DNA from 4 places in the Mangrovibacter sp. MFB070 genome. Region 3 is predicted to be linked to each of the others. Evidence: predicted binding sites of a transcription regulator. Region 3 holds the regulator's gene; each other region holds the start of a gene.

Region 1 (4,255 bases), on a different contig from region 3:
GTTACCTTTGTACAGGTACTGGGTACCCGGGTGGTCAAGCGTCGGGCAAGGCCACTGAACGTGCCCCATATCACCCATTTTTTCGTAGGTTACGCCATAGAACAGCGGGCACAACTCACGCAACTCATCCCAAATTTGCTGGTTGTTTTCATAGTGCATGGGGTAACCCATTGCTGTCGCAAGCAGGCTGATAATTTCCCAGTCACGTTTCACGTTGTACTGCGGTTCAATGGCTTTTTCGAAACGCTGGAAACCACGGTCAGCACAAGTGAAGACACCACCATGCTCGCCCCAGGAGGTAGCAGGCAGCAGCACATCGGCCACTTCGGCGGTTTTAGTCAGGAAGATATCCTGCACGACAACAAAATCGAGCGCTTCAAACCCTTTACGCACCAGGCCCAGGTCGGCTTCAGTTTGCAGCGGGTCTTCGCCCATGATGTAGTAGGCTTTGATTTTCCCTTCCAGCGCCAGGTGTGGCACTTCGGTAATGCGGGTACCCACTTTGTCATCCATGATTGCCGGGTCAATATTCCAGGCTTTGGCAAACTTGGCACGCACATCGGCATCGGTAACATCCTGGTAGCCCGGGAACTGGTTAGGCAGAACCCCCATATCACAGGCACCCTGTACGTTGTTCTGACCACGAACCGGGCCAACACCAACATTTTCACGACCCAGGTTACCGGTCAGCAGCGCAAGGCTTGCGAGGCCTTTAACCACATCAACAGCCTGGCCAAACTGAGTAACACCCATACCCCACATGATAGTGGCGGAAGGTGCCGCGGCATAAGTACGCATCGCCTGGCGAATTTGCTGCGCGCTAACCCCAGTCAGGTGTTCTACAGCTTCCGGTGCGTAGTCTTTTACCACTTCACGGTAAGCATCCAGACCTTCGGTATATTTCGCAACATACTCTTTGTCGTAGAGGTTTTCTTCCAGCAGGACATAAGCGAAGGCATTCACCAGCGCCATGTTACAACCGTTTTTAATTTGCAAATGCTGGTCAGCAATACGGGCAGTTTCAATGCGACGCGGGTCGCAAACAATAATTTTGGCGCCATTTTCTTTGGCTTTAATCACCCGGCGCGCCACGATTGGGTGTGAATCCGCACAGTTGTAACCAATTACCAGCAGGCAACGTGAATTCTCAATGTCACCAATGGAGTTACTCATTGCCCCATTACCTAATGCTGCCTGCAAACCGGCAACAGACGGGCCATGGCACACACGCGCACAGCAATCGACGTTATTGGTATTGAGCACCGCACGGGCAAACTTCTGCATCACAAAGTTAGTTTCGTTACCCGTACCACGAGAAGAACCGGTGGTCATGATAGAACGCGGGCCATATTTGGCTTTGATATCACTTAAACGTTTTGCGGTGTAGCTGATAGCTTCTTCCCAGGAAACAGGCTGAAGTTTGCCACCTTTTTCATAGCGGATCATTGGCTGCTGGAGGCGTGGTGTCAGCAGTTTGGTATCGTTCAGGAAGTCCCAGCCATAGTAGCCTTTAAGGCACAATTCATTCTGGTTGGTTTTACCATCGGCGGCTTCAGCACGGATGATTTTGTTGTTTTCAACGACAAGTTTCAGTTTGCAGCCTGCTCCGCAATAGGGGCAAACACTGGTAATCTTTTTCATCTATAACAGACCTGTTAAAAGTTGAAAGTCACTGAGATTAAAACATCAGCGATGTGGTGGTATCCAGAGCAGCACGGCGGCGTTTTTCCGCACTCATTGACTCCAGCTTATTTCTGTCGACACAAACAATTGCGTTGGTCGGGCAGGCCTCAACACAGGCAGGGCCATTTTCACGGTGAAAACACAGGTCACATTTGTGCGCTTCTGCTTTTTCAGCCTGAATATTCAGCCCGGCACCGCTGTTACGCACTACCGGTTTCACGACGACATCCATCGCGCCATAGGGGCAGGCAACCACACAGGTTTTACAACCAATGCAGCGTTCTTGCATAACATGAACAAAACCTTTATCGCGGCTGATGGCGCCGTTCGGGCAAACATTGGCACAGGGAGCATCTTCACACTGGCGGCACATGGTTGCCGTCGAAACGTTGACGCCTTTAATAACATGAATGCGTGGTTGAAAAGTCTGTGGCGTCAGCGCAGCGCAATCCTGGTTTTCCTGGTGAGATACCACACATGCCACTTCACATGTGCGACACCCGATACATTTGCTCGCATCAGCAAGGATGAAACGGTTCATCTACTTCTCCAGCAGTAATAGTGGTTTCCGCGCTTATTAAGCACATTTCATGCCAACTATTAATACATTGTTATTTAAAGATTTTATTTTTTATTTTTGCCAAAAAAAATGTCATCGACACAAGTGACGATGACATTTGACAACATGATGACAGCTAAAAATCAGCAGTCTGGCTCCAGTAAGGCAAAGCCGCCCTGCCCTTCCCAACTGGCAAGCCGGGCATAAACTTCATCCACGGCAGCAATCACCGGTGCAGTCATGGGGTAATAAAAACCCACGATATCGGGTTGGATACCGAGGAAAATCACCTCTCCCACATCCTCTTTGATTTGGTCAACCAAATAGTTCAGCGGCATATTATGGGTGGTCATCATAAACATTTCGGCAATATCATCCGGGTTGATAACCCGGATTTCGCCTGGGTTGAGCCCCATTTCTGTGGCATCAACCAGCAGCAGGCGGTCTGGCCGTAATTCACGAATCGCCACAACATCATTTTCCGGGGCGCTGCCGCCATCTATCAGCACCCAGTTACCCTGAGGAGCTGCACGAAAGCGCTCGGCCAGTAACGGACCGGCGCCGTCATCGCCCATCATGCTGTTGCCAACACATAACAATACGTCAGTCATGTTGCCTCCTGACCATCAGGTACACTGCCGGCTCCTGGTGAATAGCCTGCAACATTGCCAGCATTTGCTCGCTCCAGCTTTGTTGCTCCGGCGTTTGCTGGCTGCGGGCGTTATCAAACGCGTAAGCCAGCATGTCGACATGGGTACTGTCGATAACGATTTCCCCATAACGCGGCACGCCTTCCATTTTACGCCGCGCCTGGCTACCCGCTTCGAGTGTTGCCACCCATGCCTGGTAAGCCGGATAAGGGCACGTCAACGCGGCCTTCAGGCAGTCGATCACCCCCAGATGGTGGCCAATCGCCAGGCTGTAATACACCACTTGTTGGGCATCTGCGGGCGTATTGTCGTTTTCATCGACAAATTTGCGGCTCAACTGGCTGAACACCACGGTTTCACTCATCAGACACGCTCCCCGGCCACCAGATTTTGCAGATTGCCAACAATTTCACTCAGGCGCGGATCATTTTCGCTCGACAACCAGCTCCCCACTTTATCTTCACCTTGTGCCAGCATACGCAGGTAATCATTGGCAATCTGGCGGCCATAGCGGTAGCCCGCCAGGCGGCGCGCTTCACGCTCAATACGCACACGCAACGGCTGAACCATATCCGGGTGTAATAACTGTGCAGGCTGGTTATCCACTTCTCCCGGCAAACGGGCATGAATTTTCTGCTCCAGCAACCCTAACGCCATGGCAAAACCATACAGTGTGGCGGCAGGTGTCGGCGGGCAACCTGGAATATAGACATCAACCGGCACTATTTTGTCGGTACCGCCCCAGACGCAATACAGGTCATGGAAGATGCCGCCACTGTTGCCACAGGCCCCGTAAGAAATACAGATTTTCGGATCCGGGGCTGATTCCCAGGCCCGCAACGCCGGCGAGCGCATCGCACGAGTAACCGCGCCAGTAAATAACAGAATGTCGGCATGACGTGGTGATGGCACTACTTTAATCCCGAAGCGTTCAGCGTCGAACAGTGGTGAAATAGTGGCGAAAATCTCAATTTCACAGCCGTTGCAGCCACCGCAGTCCACCCGGTAAACATAGGCAGAGCGTTTGATTTTTTTCAGCAACGACGTTTTCATCTGCGCAATGGATTCATCCACTGTCATGGGAACCGGTATCCCGTTGGCGTCGCGTGGCCCTAACAGGTTGCTCATCAGCTGGCCTCCTTCATCTGGCGGCTGAAATCAATTTTATCTGACGGCGCAAGGCACTGCTGACGCTTGCAGTCCGGGCAGGTTTCAAAACTTTCCCGGCGTGATTCCGCGCGCGGGTCGCCCTCATGGGCTAACAAAGCAATGGCGTAATCAATCTCTTTTTGTACCGCAAAAGGCTTGCCGCATTCCCGGCAATGGCACAGGTCAAAACGCGCCTGCTGGAGGAAATCCTCTT
Region 2 (4,255 bases), on a different contig from region 3:
TGCACCCCGGATGCGTCAATCACGCCCAGACCACGCCATTCGCTGTCGCCATTAACCACAAACACATCGGCGATGGCCTGTTGTGCCAGTTTGTTGCCTTCATCAGGTACCACGCGGCTGTACTGGTTTTCCACGCATGCGTGATTCGCTATTTTCTGCTCAACCAGCATGGTTACGCCTTGCAGTAGATCAAGGGGTTCGAAACCAGCAACCACTAAAGGGCGATTAAATTGTTGCGTAATGAAATTATAAGCCTGGGTGCCTATAACCATACTGACATGGCCGGGGGCAAGAAACGCATCAATCTGGTTATCTGGCTGCTCCAGTAATTTTTGCAGCGTGGGGATCAGGGTGATGTGCTGGCAGAAAAAATAAAAATTATTGATGTTTTTTGCTTTTGCCTGGCGCAGGGTGATGGCCGTGGCGGGCATCGTGGTTTCAAAACCCAGCCCGAAGAACACCACTTTATGGCCCGGGTTTTGTTGAGCCAGTTTCAGGGCATCCATTGGCGAATAGACAATACGGATATCCGCACCAGCCGTTTTGGCATCCAGCAGGGAACCCTGGCGGCCAGGTACGCGTAAGGCATCGCCAAAAGTACAAAAAATAACTCCGGGACGGCGGGCAATATCAATACAGGTGTCAATGCGCCCCATTGGCAGCACACACACCGGGCAGCCCGGGCCATGAATAAATTCAATATTGGGTGGTAACAACTGGTCCAGGCCAAATTTGAAAATGGCGTGGGTGTGCCCGCCACACACTTCCATGATGCGCAGTGGATGCTCTGGCGTGGCACCCAGCAGCGGAGCCCGCTGGGCGAGGTGTGCCAGAAGTTTGCGTACCTGTTCGGGGTCGCGATACTCATCGACCAGATGCATATTAACGCTCCTCGCCGTACAGCAGGGCGCCTACATCAGGCTCAACGTCAAACATATTCTGTAAGGCATCCAGAGTATCCCGGGCTTCCTGCTCATCAATCACACTCATGGCAAACCCAACATGCACCAGTACCCATTGCCCCAGGCGCGGCTGGCCCTGTTCGTCGTGTTGCCCAACCAGGCTTAAATCGACATCACGCTGGATGCCACAGACATCAACTTTTGCCTGGTTGTCATCCAGCAGGGCGCTGATTTGCCCGGGAATGCCTATGCACATTGTTGCGCCTCCAGCCAGTTAAGCCAGGTCTCCATGCCGTCGCCTTTGGTGGCTGACAAAGAGATAATTTCAATTCCCGGGTTAACTTCACGGGCGTAAGCGAGGCATTTTTCCACGTCAAAATCCAGGTATGGCAGTAAATCGACTTTATTGAGGATCATCAGTGAGGCAGCGGCGAACATGTGCGGGTATTTCAGTGGCTTGTCTTCACCTTCGGTAACAGACAACACAGCTACTTTATGGCGTTCACCTAAATCAAAACTTGCCGGGCACACCAGATTACCCACGTTTTCAATAAACAGAATGCCATGGTTGTCCAGCGGCAGGCGGTGCATGGCATCGTGAATCATTTGCGCATCAAGATGGCAGCCTTTACCGGTGTTCACCTGGATTGCCGGTGTGCCTGTTTCACGGATACGTGCGGCATCGTTAACTGTTTGCTGGTCACCTTCGATAACGGCGCACGGCACACGCCCTTGCAGGCGTTTCAGGGTTTCAGTCAGCAGGGTCGTTTTACCTGAACCCGGGCTTGAGACCAGGTTGAGAACCAACTGTTGTTGTTTGGCAAACCAGGTACGGTTCTGGCGAGCCAGTTGGTTGTTTTTGTCCAGAACGTCAATTTCAACTTCCAGCATACGGCGCTGGCTTTGGCCTGGCGCGTGGCTACCGGCTTCACCGTGCCCATAATGCAGGTCGCCGCCTGTCAGTTCATCTGGCGCGAAGTGGGTGGTTTCCGGTGCCAGCCCGGTGATACTCAGTTTATGAGCAACAGAAGCTGACGCCGCGAAAGGCGCACTACGGAAAGGTGAGTGGGGATTATGCTCATCGCCTTCGATATAACGGTTGCCTTCACCGCAACCACAAGTGGTACACATACAGCACTCCTACTCGATTTCCAGGCGCATTATCTGCATACCGTCGTCGGCCACTATCTGGAGCTTATCGCTCTGGCACTGCGGGCAACGGCGCACGCGCTGGGTTAATAACGTGACATATTGCTGGCACTGCGGGCACCAGCACTCTGCCTGTTGTTCTTCTATATGCAGGGCACAACCTTCTGCCAGCGTGCCGCGGCACACCAGTTCGAAACAGAAGGTCAGTGCGCTGGTTTCCACGCAGGAGAACGCGCCAATCTTGAGCCAGACTGCGGTAATACGCTGTGCGTTATTCTGGCGAGCCTGCTGCTCCATTAATTCGACAGCGCGCTGGCAGAGTGTAATTTCGTGCATAACTGCTCCTCGTGAATCACCCTGCGCACCCAATGCAATAAAAGTGCCATGTTTTATTTTCCCCTGGTAAAGAAATGTCGTCAGCGATGACGACGATGACGAAAATGACATGTCAAAAAACTGCTCATTGGTTTGATTTTAAAATAAATCATTAAAAAACAATTAATTAAAAATTGGCACGTTATGTGCTTATGGAGGGAACTTCCATCAAAAGAGTAACGCAACATGACCATTTGGGAACTGAGCGAAAAAGCTGAATACATTGCCGACCGGCATCGCCAGCTACAGGATCAGTGGCATACCTACTGCAACACCCTGATTCAGGCCGTCACGTTATCAAAAGCACACCTGTACCACGCAGTGGGATGCAGCCCCGACGAGGATCTCTGCTTTGTGCTGTTTGACCACTTTATTGTGCACATTGAGCCTGCTAAAGGCTTTAACTGCCACACCATCGAATATGCCTTAAGTACCCGTGATGATAACACCCGGCTACTGATTAGCACGGCTGAGCTGAGCAATGCCGGACAGATAGATAACACCGTGAATATCCGCGACCGCCAGCAGGTGCTCGACCACTACCTTGGCAAGATTGGCAGTGTCTACGACAGCCTGTATCAGGCAGTACATGATGATACGCCGCTGAATGTCAGTGAGCTTAAACAAGAACTGGCCCGCCACGCACTGGCCTGAGCCTTAACCTGTGTCGACATCTGTCGAAATTGACAGTTTGCGGCATGTTTTCGTCAAAAATGACTATCGACCCGAGGACATACCCGGTGAATCGTTTTGTTATCGCCGACTCCAGGCTGTGCATAGGTTGCCATACCTGTGAAGCTGCCTGTTCTGAAACGCATCGCCAGCAGGGGCTGCAATCGCTGCCGCGCCTGAAAGTCATGCGCAATAAAAATGAATCCGCGCCGCAGTTATGCCACCACTGTGAAGACGCGCCATGCGCGACCGTGTGCCCGGTCAACGCGATTAAACGTGTTGATGGCGCTGTTCAGCTCAATGAAAGTTTGTGTGTGAGCTGCAAGCTGTGCGGTATTGCCTGCCCATTTGGCGCTATTGAGTTCTCCGGCAGCCGCCCGCTGGATATTCCGGCCAACGTCAATACATCTAAAGCGCCTCCGGCACCGCCAGCTCCGGCCAAAGTCAGCAGCATGCTGGACTGGGTGCCAGGTATTCGTGCGGTGGCTGTGAAATGTGATTTATGCCAGTTCGATGAGCAAGGCCCGGCCTGTGTACGTACCTGCCCGACCAAAGCACTGCGTGTTGTGGACAACGCAGATTTGGCGCTGGCCAGCAAACGTAAACGTGCGCTGACGGTGAATGCGAATTTGGGTGATTTGTCTTTATTCAATACCGGGACGGAGGCAACTAAATGAATGCGTTGTCGTTGATGGATGGCGCGGTGCTCGGTTTTATTATTACCGCAGTGCTGGCGCTTTTCTTTGCCTTTTCCCGCACGCTCAGTGGCCTGCTGGCCGGGGTGTGTGGCGCGGCCAGTAGCCTGATGGCTATCCTGGCGGCAGGTGCCGTGCTGACTGGGGCTGCGCCTCAGGCTGTCAGCTCGTTCAGCTTTATGCATATGACGTTTCAGCTAACTGCATTAAGCAGTATCTGGCTGATTGCGCTGTGTATTCCGTCACTGTTCGTCAGTGTGTTCAATATTGCCTGGCACCGCCATGAAGATGTCCGTTGCAATGGTTTCTTATTGAATTTACTGATGGCCGCAGCACTGCTTGCTGTGACAGCCACTAATTTCGCCATGTTGATTGTGATGGCTGAAATCATGGCGTTGTGTGCTGTGTTTCTTACCGGGTGCAGCCAGTCTGGCAAGTTGTGGTTCTTACTGGGCCGCCTGG
Region 3 (4,255 bases):
AAATGATTTTGTCGTTCTGACTGGCAAAGCTTATCTGGAGCAACTTGATAGTAATATCACTGGCGATAAAATTACCTATCTGGTGAAAGAACAGAAAATGCAGGCGTTTAGCGACAAAGGTAAACGCGTGACGACCGTTCTGGTTCCGTCCCAACTTCAGGACAAGAAAGACCAGGCAACTGCCCCTAAAAAGAGTAACTAATTCAGTATGGCAACACTTACAGCGAAAAACCTGGCGAAGGCCTATAAAGGGCGTCGGGTCGTCGAAGATGTCAGTTTAACTGTGAACTCTGGCGAAATCGTTGGCCTGCTGGGGCCTAACGGTGCGGGGAAAACCACCACGTTTTACATGGTAGTGGGTATTGTTCCACGCGACGCCGGTAATATCACCATTGACGATGAAGACATCAGCCTGTTACCGCTTCATGCCCGTGCCCGCAGAGGGATTGGCTATCTGCCGCAGGAAGCATCTATTTTCCGGCGTCTCAGCGTGTACGATAACCTGATGGCGGTGTTACAAATTCGCGATGACCTCTCCAGCGAACAACGTGTTGATCGGGCAAATGAGTTGATGGAGGAGTTTCACATCGAACATCTGCGCGACAGCCTCGGGCAATCTCTGTCAGGTGGTGAACGCCGTCGTGTAGAGATTGCGCGAGCACTGGCTGCTAATCCGAAGTTCATTCTGCTGGATGAACCCTTCGCAGGGGTTGACCCCATCTCGGTTATCGACATAAAACGTATTATCGAACATCTGCGTGACAGCGGTCTGGGCGTATTGATTACCGACCACAACGTGCGCGAAACACTGGCGGTTTGTGAACGGGCTTATATCGTCAGCCAGGGTCACCTTATTGCCCATGGTACACCAGGCGAAATTCTCGAAGACGAGCATGTGAAGCGGGTATATCTTGGGGAAGAGTTCAGACTCTGATAGGGTAAGCGTGACAGGATGTAAAAAAGAGTGAGGACACCTCGTATCAGGTTTGTTCGCTATTCGTTATCACTGTCACCGTTTCACTTTATCAGGAGAGTTTTTCTTTTTGCCAGGGCAGGTATTATTAACGTATTGACCTGAGGAAGTATGCTCTGAATATGAAGCAAGGTTTGCAACTAAAGCTTAGTCAACAGCTTGCCATGACGCCTCAGCTACAACAGGCCATTCGCCTGTTGCAACTGTCTACGCTGGAACTGCAGCAAGAACTCCAGCAAGCGCTGGAAAATAATCCGCTGCTTGAGCAAACCGATTTTCATGAAGAAGTGGAAACTCAGGATGCCCAGGATAGTGAATCGCTGGATACCCGGGAAGCGCTTGAGCAAAAAGACATGCCTGAAGAGCTGCCTCTGGATGCGAGCTGGGATGAAATCTATACCGCCGGGACACCATCAGGAACCGGGGCAGATTACATTGATGATGAACTACCTGTTTATCAGGGTGAGACGACTCAAACATTGCAGGATTACCTGATGTGGCAAGTGGAGCTGACTCCGTTTTCTGATACTGACAGGGCAATTGCCACATCGATTGTCGATGCCGTAGATGAAACAGGTTATCTCACCGTTCCCGTTGAAGATATTCTGGAAAGCATGGGCGACGAAACCATCACACTGGATGAAATTGAGGCCGTACTCAAGCGAGTACAGCGATTTGATCCTGTGGGGGTTGCTGCCCGTGATTTACGTGATTGTTTGCTTATCCAGCTTTCACAGTTCTCCCGTGAAACACCTTTTATTGAAGAAGCCCGGCAGATAATCAACGGGCATCTCGATCTTCTGGCAAACCATGACTTCCGCACACTGATGAAAGTCACGCGTCTTAAAGAAGATGTGCTGAAAGATGCGATGGTGCTGATCCTGTCTCTTGACCCTCGCCCTGGCCAGTCCATTCACACCACTGAGCCTGAATACGTTATTCCGGATGTGTTGGTTCGCAAACATAAAGGGCGCTGGACAGTCGAACTGAATTCCGACAGTATTCCCCGCTTGTCCATCAACCAGCATTACGCCTCTATGTGCAACAATTCGCGTAATGACAGTGACAGCCAGTTCATCCGCAGTAATTTGCAGGAAGCGAAATGGTTAATCAAAAGTCTGGAAAGCCGCAATGAAACACTGCTCAAAGTCAGCCAGTGTATTGTTGAGCAACAACAGGCTTTTTTCGAAAATGGCGAAGAATACATGAAGCCAATGGTGCTGGCAGATATTGCTCAGGCGGTGGAAATGCACGAATCAACGATTTCGCGCGTTACCACGCAAAAATACCTGCACAGCCCACGGGGCATTTTTGAGCTGAAATATTTCTTCTCCAGCCATGTGAACACCGAAGGTGGGGGCGAAGCCTCTTCCACGGCTATTCGTGCGCTGGTGAAGAAGTTGATTGCCGCAGAAAACCCGGCAAAACCACTTAGTGATAGTAAACTGACTTCTATGTTATCTGATCAAGGTATCATGGTGGCGCGGCGCACTGTCGCAAAATACCGCGAGTCTTTATCCATACCGCCGTCGAACCAGCGTAAACAATTGGTTTGACTTAACCGATAAGGAAGACAATATGCAACTCAATATCACAGGACAGAATGTCGAGATTACTGAAGCTATGCGCGAATTCGTCAACACAAAGTTCGCCAAACTGGAGCAGTATTTCGAAAGGATCAACCAGGTCTATATTGTGTTGAAAGTGGAAAAAGTCACTCAAACAGCGGATGCAACGCTTCATGTAAATGGCGGTGAGTTGCATGCCAGTGCCGAAGGCCAGGATATGTATGCCGCAATTGACGGTTTGATAGATAAACTCGCCCGTCAGTTAACCAAACACAAAGATAAACTGAAACAGCATTGATGACCCAGGTATTTCCCTGAATCTCAGCGGCCCGTTATCGCAGGATAGCGGGCCGCTGGCACAGAGGGTGCCAGGTGGAGCTATGATGAATAATGATTCCGCGCTGCAACTCAGCGCTGTCCTGAACCAGGAATGTACGCGTAATAACGTGCATTGTCAGAGCAAAAAACGTGCTCTGGAAATCGTCAGTGAACTGGCGGCTAAGCAGTTAGGCCTTCCGTCACAAGCGGTTTTTGATGCTGTACTAACCCGTGAGCGCATGGGAAGTACCGGTATTGGCAATGGTATCGCTATCCCGCACGGTAAACTGGAAGAAGACACATTACGTGCCGTAGGTGTATTTATCCGTCTGGAAACACCCATACCTTTCGATGCCATTGATAACCAGCCAGTTGATCTCTTGTTCGCTTTGCTGGTTCCGGCAGACCAAACTAAAACACACTTACATACATTGTCGCTGGTCGCCAAAAAACTGGCTGACAAAACTATTTGCCGTCAGCTCCGTATGGCGCAAACGGATGAAGAGTTATTTAACATTATTACTGATGCAGGAAATGCAGGAGCCTGATTCAGGCGCAGTAATCATGCAATAACACCACAAGATACCCATAAAAATTTGGAGTGCAGCAGGCCAACACCGTAGACGTCACTGGCTTTATATGCCAGTTAGCAACGTAATAGGTTGCTGGTGAAGGCCATCAGGGTGCCTCTCAGGGATGAGAGAGATAAATATCGCCACCCTGTGCAAACCGATAACGGGTATATTCAGACTGGGGGAGAGACCGTTCATGGTGCTGATGATTGTCAGCGGCCGCTCAGGTTCAGGGAAATCCGTAGCCTTGCGTGCTCTGGAAGATATGGGGTTTTACTGTGTAGATAACCTGCCAGTTGTGTTGCTACCCGATTTAGCCCGCACATTATCTGACAGGCAAACGTCTGCGGCAGTCAGTATTGATGTACGCAATATGCCCGAATCTCCGGAAATTTTTGAACAGGCAATGCGTAATTTGCCTGATACCTTTTCGCCGCAACTTCTGTTCCTTGATGCTGACCGTAACACTCTGATTCGACGCTACAGTGACACAAGGCGTCTTCATCCGCTGTCCAGTAAGAATCTGTCACTGGAAAGTGCGATCGATGAAGAAAATGATCTGCTGGAGCCACTGCGATCCCGGGCCGATCTGATTGTTGATACTTCGGAAATGTCAGTTCATGAACTGGCAGAAATGCTGCGAACCCGGCTGCTGGGTAAACGTGAGCGTGAACTCACCATGGTATTTGAATCATTCGGTTTTAAACACGGCATACCTATCGACGCAGATTACGTTTTTGATGTTCGCTTTCTGCCAAACCCGCACTGGGATCCCAAACTACGCCCGATGACCGGTCTGGATAAACCTGTCGCTGCCTTTTTGG
Region 4 (4,255 bases), on a different contig from region 3:
TGGCCAACTGTTAAATTCGATTTTTCCCGAATGCTGATCAATTAAATTGCGCGCAATGGATAACCCTAAACCAGTGCCACCTTCACGGCCACTGACCATGGGGTAGAACAACGTATCCTGTAAATGCGCTGGTATACCGGGCCCGTTATCTTCTATGTCAATGCGGGCCGCAAGGCGGTAACGAACACCATGCAGCGTCAACTGGAATGCGGTACGAGTACGCAGCGTAATCTCACCACCTTCTTCCCCCAGAGCCTGGAGGGCATTACGAACGATGTTGAGTAACACCTGCTCGATTTGATCCGGGTCATGCGCTAATTCTGGAAGACTCGGGTCATAATCCCTGACCAGGGTAACGTTATCGGGCAGCTCCATTGACACTAATTTAACTACCCGCTCTGCAACTTTATGAATGCTTTCTGTTACATGCATGCCTGGTTGTTGTGGGCCAAGCAGTCTGTCCACCAGGTTACGCAGGCGGTCAGCCTGCTCAATAATTACCTTGGTGTATTCCGTCAGTGACGGGTCGGGCAGTGCTTTATTGAGTAACTGTGCTGCACCGCGCAACCCACCTAACGGGTTTTTAATCTCATGAGCCAGCCCTCTGACTAAATCGCGGGCTGCGACCTGTTGCGCTTGTTGCAACTGTTCCTGGCTCAGGCGACGCTGGTTATCCATCGGAGCCATTTCCAGCAGAATATAGCCTTCTGGCAACCGTTGAGCTGTGAGCGACAAAATATGTGAACGCCCATCAATGACTAACGTCACTTCGTTATCAGTAAATCCCTGGCCGGCATTCAGGCTTTCTTGCATCAGCCCAACATTGAGCGAAAAGTAGCTCAGCAATTCCGGTAATGGCGTTCCATAAAGTTTGCGGGAACTTTGCGCCAGAAGTTGCTGCGCTGCCGGGTTCGCATAGTGAACCGCCAGGTTGTCATCAACCAACAGAATGCTGTTGATGAGAGAATTAAGGATCTGCCCAGCATCGGGCAGTGCGCCGCTTGCCATTCAGCAGTCTCCGAATGTTGTGCACTGTTTTGGTGCTTTGTAGATATTGGTACAAAAAAGAGGCAAACAAACTTTATTGTCGGAGAAAAAAGCCCATCCGAAGATGGGCTGAAAGTTTCCACGGCAACAAAAAACGACTCTTTAATAAATTAGACGCTGTAGTACAGTTCGAACTCAACCGGGTGCGGAGTCATACGCACGCGATCGTTTTCTGCGCGACGCAGTTCCAGGTAAGCGTCGATGGTGTCATCAGTGAATACACCACCAGCAGTCAGGAACTCACGGTCTGCATCAAGTGCATTCAGTGCTTCTTCCAGAGAGCCTGCAACCTGTGGGATTTCTGCTGCTTCTTCTGCAGGCAGGTCATACAGGTTTTTGTCCATTGCTTCGCCAGGATGGATTTTGTTTTTGATGCCGTCAAGGCCAGCCATCATCAGTGCAGCAAAGCACAGGTACGGGTTAGCAGCCGGGTCCGGGAAGCGAACTTCGATACGGCGAGCTTTCGGAGAGGCAACCACCGGAATACGGATAGAGGCAGAACGGTTACGGGCAGAATAAGCCAGCATAACCGGTGCTTCATAACCCGGAACCAGACGTTTGTAAGAGTTGGTAGATGGGTTAGCCAGGGCGTTGATTGCTTTAGCGTGTTTGATAACACCGCCAATGTAGAACAGCGCTTCTTCTGACAGGCCAGCATATTTGTCGCCAGAGAACAGGTTTACACCGTTTTTGGACAGAGACATGTGGCAGTGCATACCAGAACCGTTATCGCCAAACATTGGTTTCGGCATAAAGGTTGCAGTTTTACCAAATGCGTGAGCAACGTTGTGCACCACATATTTGTAGATCTGGATTTCGTCAGCTTTTTTGGTCAGGGTATTGAAGCGGGTAGCCACTTCGTTCTGGCCAGCGGTCGCAACTTCGTGGTGGTGAGCTTCAACAACCAGGCCCATCTGTTCCATGGTCAGACACATTTGAGAACGGATGTCTTGTGATGAATCTACCGGCGGAACCGGGAAGTAACCACCTTTCACTGCAGGACGGTGACCTTTGTTACCGCCTTCGTATTTGGTATCGGAGTTCCAGGCAGCTTCGATATCATCGATAGCAACGTGGCAACCAGAGATGTCGCTTTTGAAGCGAACATCATCGAACAGGAAGAATTCAGGCTCAGGCCCAAACAGAACGGTATCAGCAATACCGGTAGAACGCAGGTATTCTTCAGCACGTTTTGCGATAGAGCGCGGGTCGCGGTCATAGCCCTGCATGGTAGCAGGTTCCAGAATGTCGCAACGGATGATCAGAGTCGGCTCTTCATAGAAAGGATCCAGAACGGCGGTAGAGGCGTCTGGCATCAGTACCATGTCTGATTCGTTGATACCTTTCCAGCCACCGATGGAAGAACCATCGAACATTTTGCCTTCTTCGAAGAAGTCAGCGTTAACCTGGTGGGCTGGGATAGTGACGTGCTGTTCTTTGCCTTTAGTATCGGTGAAGCGCAAATCAACGAACTTCACATCATGTTCATTCAGCATCGTCAAAACGTGTTCTGCGGACATACTAAATCTCCTGGAATTGTCATTGTCGTCGTGGTAACGAATACTTCAAACACTTCAAAAAAAATGCGTTTGCCGTAATTTTGATTAAGCGAAAACTGTGCCAACTTTCAAAAATAGCGCAAAAGGCGTTATGATGCGCACCACCGTGAAAACGCACTGCACCACAATGGAAAGTATGCACTATTATAGTGCATGCGTGCTAATGTGATGCGCTTTTGTGGTGCATAAATGCGCACTGGTGCAAATCTGTGCTTCGTGAAAATGATCACAAACCCTGAAATGTAAGCTTGTTAGCAATAGATGTTTGTGATCCTGTTCAGTCCTTCGATTAATACGTGTACAATAGCGCGCTATTCCTAATGCCTGAGGCAAAGTTGTGATCGAAAATCTGCGTAACATCGCCATTATTGCGCACGTTGACCATGGTAAAACCACCCTGGTCGACAAGCTGCTGCAACAATCTGGCACGTTTGGTGAGCGTAATGAGCTGACCGAGCGCGTCATGGACTCCAACGACCTGGAGAAAGAGCGTGGGATTACCATCCTCGCGAAAAATACCGCCATTAACTGGCGCGACTACCGCATCAATATCGTGGACACCCCAGGGCACGCCGACTTTGGTGGTGAAGTAGAACGCGTTATGTCCATGGTTGACTCAGTTCTGCTGCTGGTAGACGCAATGGATGGCCCGATGCCGCAGACTCGTTTCGTAACGCAAAAAGCGTTTGCCTACGGTCTGAAACCAATTGTGGTTATCAACAAAGTTGACCGTCCTGGCGCACGCCCTGACTGGGTTGTAGATCAGGTGTTCGACCTGTTCGTTAACCTGGGTGCAACTGACGAACAACTGGACTTCCCGATTGTTTACGCTTCTGCGTTAAACGGTATCGCTGGTCTGGATCACGAAGACATGGCTGAAGACATGACTCCGCTGTTCGAAGCCATTGTGAAACATGTGGCACCGCCAAGTGTTGACCTGAATGGCCCGTTCCAGATGCAAATCTCCCAGCTGGATTACAACAACTATGTTGGTGTTATCGGCATTGGGCGTATCAAACGCGGCGTGGTTAAACCGAACCAGCAAGTCACCATTATCGACAGCGAAGGTAAACGTCGTAATGGCAAAGTTGGCCAGGTTCTGGGCCACATGGGTCTGCAACGTATTGAGTCTGCTTCTGCTGAAGCTGGCGATATCATTGCAATCACTGGCCTGGGTGATCTGAATATTTCCGACACCATCTGTGATCCGAACAATGTAGAAGCTCTGCCTGCGTTGACTGTCGATGAACCGACCGTAACCATGTTCTTCTGCGTAAACACCTCTCCGTTCTGTGGTAAAGAAGGTAAGTTCGTTACTTCTCGTCAGATTCTTGATCGCCTGAAAAAAGAACTGGTGCACAACGTAGCTCTGCGTGTTGAAGAAACCCCAGATCCGGATGCTTTCCGTGTTTCTGGTCGTGGTGAACTGCACTTGTCTGTTCTGATTGAAAACATGCGTCGTGAAGGTTTCGAACTGGCGGTATCTCGTCCTAAAGTTATCTTCCGTGAAATCGATGGCCGTACTCAGGAACCGTTTGAGCAGGTAACGCTGGATATCGAAGAGCAGCACCAGGGTTCTGTAATGGAAGCTCTGGGTCTGCGTAAAGGTGACATGCGTGACATGATGCCAGATGGCAAAGGCCGCGTTC

What was found. The regulator sigma-54, encoded in region 3, starts transcription at its own class of promoters, with help from an activator protein. The targets are predictions, from matches to a motif close to GTTGGCACANNTTTCGCTNT.
Region 1: the regulator sigma-54 is predicted to act here: its motif matches at 2,262-2,281, upstream of hydN (electron transport protein HydN).
Region 2: the regulator sigma-54 is predicted to act here: its motif matches at 2,560-2,579, upstream of hycA (formate hydrogenlyase regulator HycA).
Region 4: the regulator sigma-54 is predicted to act here: its motif matches at 2,653-2,672, upstream of glnA (glutamate--ammonia ligase).

What each region holds. Positions count from the first base shown of each region.
Region 1 covers NZ_JJMI01000025.1:246,919-251,173, forward strand. The annotation lists gene fdhF (formate dehydrogenase subunit alpha) at 1-1,641, opposite strand, end outside; gene hydN (electron transport protein HydN) at 1,679-2,224, opposite strand; gene hycI (hydrogenase maturation peptidase HycI) at 2,386-2,853, opposite strand; gene DT73_RS13335 (formate hydrogenlyase maturation HycH family protein) at 2,846-3,256, opposite strand; gene DT73_RS13340 (NADH-quinone oxidoreductase subunit B family protein) at 3,256-4,020, opposite strand; gene DT73_RS13345 (formate hydrogenlyase complex iron-sulfur subunit) at 4,020-4,255, opposite strand, start outside.
Region 2 covers NZ_JJMI01000025.1:255,524-259,778, reverse strand. The annotation lists gene hypD (hydrogenase formation protein HypD) at 1-881, opposite strand, end outside; gene DT73_RS13385 (HypC/HybG/HupF family hydrogenase formation chaperone) at 883-1,158, opposite strand; gene hypB (hydrogenase nickel incorporation protein HypB) at 1,149-2,033, opposite strand; gene hypA (hydrogenase maturation nickel metallochaperone HypA) at 2,043-2,387, opposite strand; gene hycA (formate hydrogenlyase regulator HycA) at 2,613-3,080, shown strand; gene DT73_RS13365 (4Fe-4S dicluster domain-containing protein) at 3,167-3,775, shown strand; gene hycC (formate hydrogenlyase subunit 3) at 3,772-4,255, shown strand, end outside.
Region 3 covers NZ_JJMI01000011.1:135,187-139,441, forward strand. The annotation lists gene lptA (lipopolysaccharide ABC transporter substrate-binding protein LptA) at 1-202, shown strand, start outside; gene lptB (LPS export ABC transporter ATP-binding protein) at 209-934, shown strand; gene rpoN (RNA polymerase factor sigma-54) at 1,096-2,529, shown strand; gene hpf (ribosome hibernation promoting factor) at 2,552-2,839, shown strand; gene ptsN (PTS IIA-like nitrogen regulatory protein PtsN) at 2,922-3,407, shown strand; gene rapZ (RNase adapter RapZ) at 3,628-4,255, shown strand, end outside.
Region 4 covers NZ_JJMI01000052.1:13,117-17,371, forward strand. The annotation lists gene glnL (nitrogen regulation protein NR(II)) at 1-1,008, opposite strand, end outside; gene glnA (glutamate--ammonia ligase) at 1,158-2,567, opposite strand; gene typA (ribosome-dependent GTPase TypA) at 2,944-4,255, shown strand, end outside.